DNA from 2 places in the Comamonas thiooxydans genome. Region 1 is predicted to be linked to the other one. Evidence: predicted binding sites of a transcription regulator. Region 1 holds the regulator's gene; the other holds the start of a gene.
What was found. The regulator sigma-54, encoded in region 1, starts transcription at its own class of promoters, with help from an activator protein. The targets are predictions, from matches to a motif close to TGGCANGNAANCTGCTTT.

Region 1 (5,556 bases):
GGCAATATGGACAATGTGCTGCGCGTGGTCAATGCGCTGGTCGCCTCCAGCCGCAAGGCCTGAGATTAGGCAGCAGACGCCAGTGACGTTTGACGCCCAACAAGCCCGCCGCCGTGCGGGCTTTTTTGTGGGTGTTTTTTACGCAAGTTGCAAAAAGGGAATGACTACAATGGATGCAAGAAACGTGCCTTCCATGAAAAAAACACTCCTACCTCTTGCGCTGGCCTGCGCCCTGGCAGCAGCGACCGGCATTGTCCATGCCGAAAAAGCCGACAGCGCCAAGCCCATGAATATCGAGGCGGACGCGTTGCGTCATGACGAGCTGCAGCAGACCAGCGTCTTCACCGGCAATGTGGTGATGACCAAGGGCTCCATCGTGCTGCGCGGCGCCCAGCTCGATGTGCGGCAGGACGCCGAGGGCTATCAGTACGGTGTGATCAAGGCCGAGGCAGGCAAGCGGGCGTTCTTCCGTCAGAAGCGCGATACCGTGGCCGGTCAGCCCGAGGAGTTCATCGAGGGCGAAGGCGAAGTCATCGAGTACGACGGCAAGGCCGACATCGTCAAGTTCATCCGTCGTGGCGAGATGCGCCGCTACCGTGGCGGTCAGCTCAGTGATCAGGTCACGGGCTCCATCATCGTCTACAACAACATCACCGACGTCTATACCGTCGATGGTCAGAAGACCAGCGGCGGCCTGCCGAGTTCCTCCGTGGGGCAGGGCGGCCGTGTGCGCGCCATCATGGCGCCCAAGGACGGTACGCCGGGGGCACAGCCCAAGCCTGCAACACCTGCCACGCAGCTGCGCCAGAGCATGACGCTGGGCGGCGAGAAAGCCGACGAGAAGAAATGAGCGAGCCGACTTTCTCCAGCAGCCGCAGCGGCGAGTCCGACAGCCGCCTGGAGGCCAAGCATCTGGCCAAGTCCTACGGCAGCCGCAAGGTGGTCAAGGATGTGTCCCTGTCCGTGCAAAAAGGCGAGGTGGTCGGTTTGCTCGGCCCCAACGGTGCGGGCAAGACCACATCGTTCTACATGATCGTGGGCCTGGTGCGCAGCGACGGCGGCGAGATCTTCATCGACGGCCAGCCGGTGGGCGGCATGCCGATTCACCAGCGTTCGCGCCTGGGCCTGTCCTATCTGCCCCAGGAAGCCTCCATCTTTCGCAAGCTCAGCGTGGAAGACAATGTGCGCGCCGTGCTGGAGCTGCAAAAGGACGAGCAGGGCAAGGCGCTGACGCGCGACGAGATCGAAAAGCGCCTCACCGGCCTGCTGCAGGAGCTGCGCGTCGAGCATCTGCGCCAGTCGCCGGCGCTGGCGCTGTCCGGTGGTGAGCGCCGTCGCGTGGAAATTGCCCGCGCCCTGGCCACGCAACCGCGCTTCATTCTGCTTGACGAGCCGTTTGCCGGCATCGACCCGATTGCGGTGATCGAGATCCAGCGCATCATCGGCTTCCTCAAGGAGCGCGGCATAGGCGTGCTGATCACCGACCACAATGTGCGCGAGACGCTGGGCATCTGCGACCACGCCTTCATCATCAGCGACGGCCATGTGCTGGCCGAAGGCACGCCCGAGGAGATCGTGGAGAACGCCGATGTGCGCCGCGTCTATCTGGGCGAACATTTCAGAATGTGATGACCTCCACGCTCCCTCACTTTGTGTGGTCGCTGCCCCCAGAAGGGTTCCTGACCGGCTGCGCCGAGGCTTGCCTTGGGGCAGCCCGGCGGCAAACCCATGGCACTGCGCGCGTTTGCAATGATTGTCTGGGAGCCGCGCCTCGATGAAGCCAGGTCTCTCGCTACGCGTTTCGCAGCATTTATCGCTGACGCCGCAGCTGCAGCAATCCATTCAGCTGCTGCAGCTCTCCACTCTGGAGCTGGCGCAGGAAGTCGAGCAGATGCTGGTCGACAACCCTTTTCTGGAGCGTGCGGGCGATGAGGCCGAAACTACGGGTGATGCTCCTGCAGATGTAGCTGCTAGCGTTAATGAATACAGCACTTCAGATGGAATTCATGCTGAAAAGGAAGCATCGCAAGCGCAATCAGCTACTGAAACAGTAGCGGAAGCACCAAACCCCGAAACCCCTGAAACGCTGAACTGGGAGGCCGACGGCATGGACGGCCAGGACGGGGAATGGGGCGGCGAATCCAGCAGCGAGTGGGATACCCCCTCGGCCAGCAGCTCCACGCGCAACCGCGATGGCGATGACGAAACCGATGCCATCGATCTGGCGCGCGAGCACCAGAGCCTGACCGACTTTCTCCATCGTCAGGCGCTGAGCCTGCATCTGGGCGCGGCGGACATGGCGGCACTGCGCTTTCTCATCGAGTCGCTCAGTGACGACGGCTATCTCGAGGATTCCCTGCAGGAGCTGGCGCAGAGCCTGGCCGGCGACGACCTCGAAGAGCGCGAGGAGCTGGAGCAGCACTTTGCCATTGCGCTGAAGCTGCTGCAAAGCCTGGAGCCCGTGGGCGTGGGCGCGCGTGATCTGGCCGAGTGCCTGCAGCTGCAGCTGCGCGATCTCATCCGCACCGCCGAGGATGAGGGCACGACCGAGGCGCATATGAACCGGCTGCTGCTGGCGCAGGCCATCTGCGCGCAGCCCATGGACCTGCTGGCGCGGCGCGATCTGCGCAAGCTCACCAGCCTGTGCGGCGCGCGCGAGGAGCAACTGCGCGAGGCCATGGCCCTGATCGCCAGGCTGGAGCCGCGTCCGGGGCGCCGCTTTGTCGACGTGGAACGCCATATCGTGGTGCCCGATGTCATCGTGCGCCCGGTGCGGGCCGGCTCGGGCCGGGCGGACTTTTCCGTGCAGCTCAACCCCGAGGTCATGCCGCGTCTGCGCGTGCATGACATCTATGCCAGCGTGCTGCGCCGCCACAAGAACAGCGACGGCCATGCGGCGCTGCAGCAGCAACTGCAGGAGGCGCGCTGGTTCATCAAGAACATCCAGCAGCGCTTCGACACCATCTTGCGGGTCTCCGAAGCCATCGTGGAGCGGCAGAAGAACTTCTTTGTGCATGGTGAGCTGGCCATGCGACCGCTGGTGCTGCGCGATATCGCAGACACGCTGGGCCTGCACGAGTCCACCATCAGCCGTGTGACCACCGCCAAGTACATGGCCACGCCCCAGGGCACCTTCGAGCTCAAGTATTTCTTCGGTTCGGGCCTGGGCACGGAAACCGGCGGCAGCGCCTCCAGCACGGCCGTGCGTGCGCTGATCAAGCAGTTTGTCGATGCCGAAGATGCCAGGAAGCCGCTATCGGACGCCAAGCTGGCCGATATGCTCAAGGAGCAGGGCATCGAGTGCGCGCGTCGCACCGTCGCCAAATACCGCGAGCAGCTCAAGATACCGACGACCACGCTGCGCAAGGCGCTCTAAGACTTAGTGCGGCAGCAGCAGGCGGTTGTTGCGTGCCGGGTTGCGCCGGAGCGTAAGAGGCGCAGCATTCGGATCAGGGCTGACACTGCGCTTGCGGGCTGTGGCAGCAAAAGGCTGAGCGGGGCACAAGCCCGTGCTGATATGGTTCATGGCGGCAGCCAGCATGCCTTCCTGCGGGTCACCCAGTGCATGGTCTAAATCATCGGGCACGCTGCAACCGGGCACATAGCGCTGTGTTGGACCATTGCCCGGTGTAAAACCGTCGGCGTAGTCGCCAAAGCCTTTGGCATTGATACCGGCAAACTCGATAGGGAAGTAACTGATGCCGCAGTTGTCCTTGGCCGTAAAACCATAAGGCTTGCCGCAGGTCGTGCCTCCAATCAGGATGACTTCCACATCCACACCGCGCAGGCCATTGATCAGTGCCTCACTGGCCGAGCACGTGCCCGATTGCGCTAGGACATACACCCGCTTCAGGTTGAGTGTGGGCAAGGGCTGAATATTGCTGCATTCGTTGTTGATGGGAAAGCAGGAGCTGCCATAAAACGGCGTCACCTGCGTTTCTGCGCTGCGGCGTGCGTTGTATTGCAGCGTCTCGAAAGTCTTGCCAGCCGTTTGCGTGCTGCCCGCAATCATGGTTGCCAGCTCTGCAGCGATGAACAGAAAACCACCGCCGTTGTAGCGCAGATCCAGCACTAAATCGCTCACGTTCTGGTTGCGCAGATTGGAAATGGCGGTGACCAGCTGACCTTCGGCGGGCAGCACATGGTCATTGAAGACGATGTAGCCAGCACGTGCACCGCTGTTTAGCGTGAGCACTCGCGACTGCGGCACCGGGGTGTTGGTGATATTGGTGCTGGTCAGATTTTGCACGGGCAGTTGCGCGCCGCCGCGCTGTAGGATGAAGTTGTGCGTGACGCCCAATATCTCAGGGAACAATCCGGCATTGAGCACATCCACCCCATCGGCATCGGGCGCATCGGCGGAGACGTCATCGATCGAGACCAGGGTGTCGCCACGCTTAAAGCCCGCCACATCGGCTGGGCTGCCGGGCTCGATATAGGCGATGCGCAGGCCCCGTGGCGGTGTGGGGCTGGCCATTCGCCACTCGATGCCGTGACTGGGCGCAGTGGCGTTTTCGGAGACCGATTGCCATAGCTGCGTGGGATACATAAAGCTGAACTGGTCGCGCCGGGCACCGGATTCGGTAATGGCAGGCGTCAGCAGTGCATCAAAGTAATTGCTCAGGTCGGTGTAGTAGTAGCCGCTGCTGAAGCTGGCTGCGCCAGGGTCTACAGCTGGGACCTCTTCGCGCCACAGATAGGCTTCATCAAAGTAGGTGCGCAGCCAGCGCTTTTCCGTGTCCAGCGTAGCGTTGCGTAGCGGGGTATCGGCCAGGATGTTGTCGGGAGAGCATTGCTGGGCAAAGCTGCTGGATGTCTCGGCCGGGTTTGGGGGCGGGCCAGTGTTGTCTGGGTTGCTGCTGCCTGGGCTATCGGTAACAGGACTGTCATTCACGCCCCCGCCGCAACCTGCAAGCAGGCTCAGGCACACTACGCCACACAGGGCAACGCCACGGATTGAACTCGACATCGAAAGCTCCCTCGGCTGGATGTGGAATGCCAATCCCATCCGATATTTTAGAAACGGTGCCGCGAATTATTACCACCAAATGCCGAAAGTCACTATGCGCAAGTCAAGCCAAAAGGCGTGTCGTGATTTGTCTGCCGCTGTATCTGATTTCCGTGACCGGAGGTGGTTTATGGCTTGGATAGTCCTATCTATCCTCTCGAAGGATTGCGTTGGGCAACAAAAAAGCCGCTGTGCAATGCATCAGCGGCTTTTTTGATGGGGCGGCCTAGTTTGGTATCAGCCACCAGATAAACCAGACCAGCACGCCGATCATCAGTCCGAACTTGAGGATCTTGTAGAAGGTCGGATTCCAGTCGCGGAAGGCGCGGCGGTACTTGCCCGCATAGAACGAGATCTTGAACAGCTTGCTGATCATGCCGCGCGGATCGCCTTCGTTGTTGGGCGAGCTGGCGGCGGCCACCACGTTCTTGCCCAGCCAGTGATTGAGCCATTGCGCAAAGCCATTGGTCATGGGGCGTTCCACATCGCAGAACAGCACGATGCGGTTGCCTTCCGAGCGGTTCTCGGCCCAGTGCATATAGGTCTCG
Region 2 (5,556 bases), 200 kb from region 1:
CCTACTGGCAGAACCCGTGGCCCACGACCGTGGTCCGGTCATGATTCAGATCGAGTACCGGATTGCTCACGAAGACCTGACCGCCTTTTTCCAGGCCATGCAGCAAGTGGCCCAGGAGCGCCGTCGCGATGGGGCTTATGCCTGGGGCGTGGCCGAACACACCGGCGAGCCGGGCCGGGTGATCGAGTGGTTTCTGGTCGAGTCCTGGGCCGAGCACCTGCGCCAGCATGGTCGAGTGTCCAAGGCCGACGCCGATCTACAGGCCGCCGCTTTGCGCTACCACCAGGGGCCGGACAAGCCCGTGGTTCACCATTTCCTGGCCCTGGATGCGCGCAGCGCCCAGCAGGAAACGGGTTCCCACACTCACTGAGCGGCGCTGGATGAGCGACGCTGGAATCGGCATTCATCGCTGACGGGGCAGGCGATGAATGCAAGGCCGGCGCGTTACTTACTTGACGGGTTTGGCGGCACGCACTGCCACGACCTCGATTTCCACATACCAGGCCGGGTTGGCCAGGGCTGCAATCTGGAAGGCCGAGCGTGCGGGCAGGTTGGGCTGGGTCGCCGTGCCAAAGAACTGGGTGTAGCCACGCATGAAGCCGGCAAAGTCCATCTTGTTGCCCTTGGCGGGATCGGCCACCAGGAAAACCTGCATCTTCACCACGTCGCTCATGCCGAGATTCATGCTCTTGAGCTGCTCTTCCAGGCTCTTGAGGATGGCCACGGTCTGGCCTTCGGTGTCGCCGCCATAGGCAGCAGGATCGGCAGCCGGCTTGGATTTGTCCACCACGGGCGGCACCTTGCCCGAGAGGTAGACGGTGCGGGCGTCGGTGGGGATTTCCACGGCTGCGGCGATGGGGAAGGTCGAGCCCGGTGTCTTGTAGCGCAGCACATCGCCGCCTCCGGAGGTGGTGGCGGCGCAGCCGGTGAGCAGGGCTGCCGTACCCAGCAGGGCGGCGGTGGTGGCGGTCTTGAAGAGGGAGGGGAAGTTCATGTGATCTCCTGAATGGATTTATGGGGTGACGCGAAAGGGTTTGACGTCGGCGGCAGACAGCTTGTCCGGGTACTGATTGCCGAAGCTGCTGCGCACATAGTTCACGACGTCGGCAATCTGCTCATCGGACAGCTTGCTGGCAAAGGACGGCATGCCGTGCAGGCCGTTCATGACGACCGAGGCCGGGTAGGCAGCGGCTGCCAGCTTGGGGTTGGAGGCCAGCGCTGGGTAGAAGCCGGCGCCCTTGGCACCTTCGCCCTTGACCATGTGGCATCCCTGGCAGATGGCCTGGTACAGGGTCTCTCCGCCGCTCTGGCTGAAGCGTGGGCGGACTGCCGAGAAGTTCTGCATCAGCGCCTGGGTGTCGGCGGGCGAGATGGACAGGACGGCTGCGGACTGCAGCGTTTGCAGGTTTTTCACATCCTGGGTTTTCATGCCCTGCGATTGGGCCAGGACGGCGCCGGAGAGACCCAGGGTCAGGGCGCCAGCGGTGCAAAGACGGTGCAAGGTGTGCATGGTGAAGTTCCTTGTGGCAGACATGGGCGATCAGAGGCTGGAGGCCTTGGCGTGCAGACGCTGGATGGCGTCCAGCGAAGACAGCACGGCACCTTCCTGCCAGGCGGGGATGTACGAGACATGCTCGCCCGCGAGCACCAGGCGACCGTCGATCTGGGCCAGATCCTTGTAGTGCTGCTCGCGCAGCGCATCGGTCCAGTTGCCGAAGCAGCCGTTGATCCAGGGCATGCGATGCCAGGCTACCGACACACCGTTGAGGAACTCCTGCTTGTACTGCGGATGGATCTGCGCGCCGTACTCCAGCGCCAGACGGATGCGCTCGGCCGGCTTGAGCGAGGAGAAGCGGTAGCTGTTGGAGTTCTCAAAGGCATAGGCGCCCAGCAGCACGGCGGGGCCGTTGCCCATATAGCCGGTGGAGGGATAGGAGATCTGCTGAATCGGCAGATCGGTGTAGCTGATGCCGCCGTAGATGCGTTCGTCCTCTTCCCAGAAGCGGCGCTTGAACTCCAGACCGACCTTCATGGAGCTGCCGTAGGGCACGGCAGCAATCGCGTTCTGCATGGCGCTGCCGGCCTGCACTTCGATCTGGCTCAGGATGGACAGCGGAATCGTGCACACGCACCAGTCGGCGCGGGCCTGCAGCGTGGCGCCGGGCTTGAGGGCGTCCACATAGTCCACGGTCACGCCCTTGTCGTTCTGGGCGATTTTGGTGACCTTGGCGTTGTAGCGTATGGCCGAGCCCAGATCGCGCGCCATGGCCTGGGCCAGCATGTCCATGCCGCCTTCGGGCTGGAAGATGGCGCTGTGGAATTCGTAGATATTGCCCACGCCCATCTGGCGCCACAAATTGGATTCGAGCAGCTCGTGCAGGCCCATGGGCGTCGAAGGTTTGGCCTGCGCCATCAGCCCGCCGCCGGGGTCGATGTCGTAGCCACGGAAATCGCTGACCGCATTGCTGGCGCGGTAGCGGTATTCCTTGTCCAGCACGCCCCAGGCCTTCAGGCTCTCCAGCAGGCGCTCCTTGTCTTCCCGGCTGACGCTCTGGTCCAGCGCGCCCTGATTGGTAGCCTTGGACAGCAGCTCGGCCACATGGCCGTAGACATCGGTCTGCACATGGCGAAAGCGCTGGGGCTTGCCGGCCAAGGCCTTGCTGTTGTGCAGATAGGCGTTGTAGTTGACCTGGTTGAAGGCTTCGAGCTTGATGCCGAAACGCTTGTAGTAGTCCAGCATCGCATGGTGGTGGTAGGGCACGCGCCAGGGGCCGGGGTTGAAGTAATTGCCCTTGGCAAAGCCCACTTTCTGGCGTGTACCGTCGAGTTCGCTGAACTCATCGCCGCCGCGCAGCGTCCAGCAGCGGCCGCCGGCGCGACTCTGGTATTCAAGCAGCTGCACCTTGTAGCCGGCCGCGCGCAACTCGTGGGCTGCCACCATGCCTGCCAGGCCCGCGCCCAGCACCAGAACCGATGCGCCAGGTCTGGCGTTGCCGAGCTTGACCGGACCGCTGTAATGCGACTCGGCGGCGTAACCCAGTGAACTCATGGCTTGGTACATGGCACTGCCGCCCGCGACCTTTCCGATCATCGAGAGCAGTTGTCTGCGACTGACATGCTTGCTTGGCTCTGGCATCTGAAATTCCTTTGCTGTTGTGTATTCCGCTGTCCATCAGGGGTTGCGGGGCAAGGGTTTTCAGCAAGAGCTGTGCCAGGGCTGAGGGCTCAAGGCATTAGTTCAATGAAATCAGCTACTTGTTATGGAATTCAGATCGATTCGCGCTCAATCCTTTTAACGCTTATGGTGCATGCTCACTAATTTGAAGCGTCAATGGCCAAATTGGTGCAACGGAGTCACACAATAAGCTGAAAAAAAGCGTATCGGCTGCGACAGCGGATACGCCTTGAGTGTGGGAGCGGAGCTGCGGTGCTGCCGGGCTCAGAGCTCGCTGGGAGGCTCGCTGGCCTCGCTGACCATGACACGATTGCGTCCACCCCGCTTGGCTGCGTAGAGCATGGCATCGGCCTGCTGGAAGACGGCCTTGATATCGGGATCGCTGTCGGGCCAGTGCGCCACGCCCAGCGAGATGGTGATATGGCCCACTGGCGGTATCTCCATTTTCTCGACCAGCTGACGCAGGCGCTCGGCGGCATGGGTGGCGGCCTCCAGCCCCGTGCCGGGCAGCAGCAGCAGAAACTCCTCGCCACCCACGCGGCAGGGCAGGTCATCGACACGCGAGACTTCGCGCATGGTGCGTGCGAGCTGTCTGAGTACCTCGTCACCTGTATCATGGCCAAAGCCGTCGTTGATATGCTTGAAGTGATCGATGTCGATGGCAATCACCGAGAACGGCAGCGCTTGCGTCTGAAAGGCGCTGATGGCTGCCTCCAGATGGCGGCGATTGCCCAGCCCGGTCAGCGGATCGGTGTTCACGTCCTCGCGCAGCTTGGTGATATTGCGTTGCAGCAGGCCCAGCCCCTTGAGCATGGCTTTCTTGAGTTCGTAGGACTCGAAGTACCAGGACTTGACGGCCTGGATGTTCTGCGCCGTCTCGGGCTTGTCCATGTCGTGAGCACCATTGGCGAGCTGGCGCAGCGGGCTGGCAATGCGGCGCGCGCTCCACCAGATGACCACCAGCATCAGCAGGGCGATGGGCAGGGTCTTGTAGAGCACGGAGCGCATCAGCTTGTTGAGCGGGGCCAGCGTGGCCGCCTTGGGGCGCTGGGCCACAATGCCCCAGCCCGAGGCATGGATGACGGCATAGCCGGCCAGCATTTCCACGCCCTTGCTGTTGACGACCGGCGCCGTACCCGACTCGCCCCGGATCACGGCGTTGATGACATCGTTGTTGATCACCTGATCGCCGATACGGTGGTTGTCGGGGTGATAGATGATGTGCTTGTTCTTGTCCACCACATAGACATAGGTGCCGTCCTGGTAGAAGTGCGAGCCCAGCAGGGTGTCGAGGATGCTGTCTTCCTTGAGGTAGATGCTGCCGCCTACCGCTCCCAGGAATTCGCCCTGAGGGTCGAAAATGGGCTGCGAGACAAAGACGATGTAGTTGCCGGCCGTGGACATATAGGGCTGGCTGATGACGGGCCCGCGAGTGCTCAATGTCTGTGTCACTCCGGCGCTTTGCAGCGTCTTGCCCTTGATCTGCAGGGTTTCGGGCGATGTCGCCAGCACATAGCCCGTGGGGTCGATGATGGTGACGGAGTTGAAGCTCTTGGTTTGCAGGCGCAGACGTGTGGCCTCCTTGGCCAGATAGTCCACGTCATCCATGTGCGCGCCCATCAGGTTGGCGCTGTATTCCAGCTGCTGCAGGGCGGATTGCAGAAAATCATCCGTGCTCTGCGCCAACTTGGTCGCATAGGCATGGTGACCTTCAAGCGTGTTGTCTATCAGTTGCTGGCGCTGCACCAGATAGCCGGCATAGAAGGTGTTGAGAAACGGGATCAGCGCGCTGCAGATGGTCAGGACCAGGATCAGGCGGCGCAGGTCAAGTCGGGTCGGTGCGAGGCGGCGTTGCCAGGGGAGAGATTTCTTCACAGATGATGTCGCGAGAGCAGGGCGGCTCTGCGCTGTACCTGTGTGCTCTGACAGGCTCAGACCCCGGCCGCATATTCATTGAGTGTCTGCATTATGGTTGCTCGCGCCGTGGCCCTGCTCATGGTCAACCACAATGCAGCCGCGTCAGGCTGACAACTCCTTGAACTTTTCCACCTGTACCGCGCAGTCGTAGAAGCAGGGCGCTCGGCCAATATCGGTGAGCTGCTGATGCGTCAGCTCGTTCACATTTGTGCCGTTGGCTCCCTGCTTGCGCCACCAGATGCCCAGGCCCACCACCACGCCGGCGCGAGCGCGGCCGTTGACGGCGGCATGGCAGACATGCTCGCCGCGCTGGTTGAAGACGCGTAACCGGTCGCCGTCGGCAATGTCGCGCGCAGCTGCGTCATCGGGGTGCATCTCCAGCAGCGGGCGCTCTTCCATGCGGGCCAGACTGGCCACATTGGCAAAGCTGCTGTTGAGGAAGTTGCGTGCGGGCGGCGAGATCA

Region 2: a site for sigma-54 is predicted at 3,197-3,214, ahead of CTR2_RS25205 (flavin monoamine oxidase family protein). Genes of this name have one in related genera too.

What each region holds. Positions count from the first base shown of each region.
Region 1 is NZ_AP026738.1:5,616,784-5,622,339, reverse strand. Features, by position in the region: gene CTR2_RS26185 (thiol:disulfide interchange protein DsbA/DsbL) at 1-63, shown strand, start outside; gene lptA (lipopolysaccharide transport periplasmic protein LptA) at 194-850, shown strand; gene lptB (LPS export ABC transporter ATP-binding protein) at 847-1,629, shown strand; gene CTR2_RS26170 (RNA polymerase factor sigma-54) at 1,775-3,376, shown strand; gene CTR2_RS26165 (S41 family peptidase) at 3,380-4,969, opposite strand; gene CTR2_RS26160 (aspartyl/asparaginyl beta-hydroxylase domain-containing protein) at 5,235-5,556, opposite strand, start outside.
Region 2 is NZ_AP026738.1:5,415,346-5,420,901, reverse strand. Features, by position in the region: gene CTR2_RS25220 (MFS transporter) at 1-370, shown strand, start outside; gene CTR2_RS25215 (RidA family protein) at 449-994, opposite strand; gene CTR2_RS25210 (c-type cytochrome) at 1,013-1,510, opposite strand; gene CTR2_RS25205 (flavin monoamine oxidase family protein) at 1,541-3,136, opposite strand; gene CTR2_RS25200 (sensor domain-containing diguanylate cyclase) at 3,440-5,050, opposite strand; gene CTR2_RS25195 (molybdopterin-containing oxidoreductase family protein) at 5,195-5,556, opposite strand, start outside.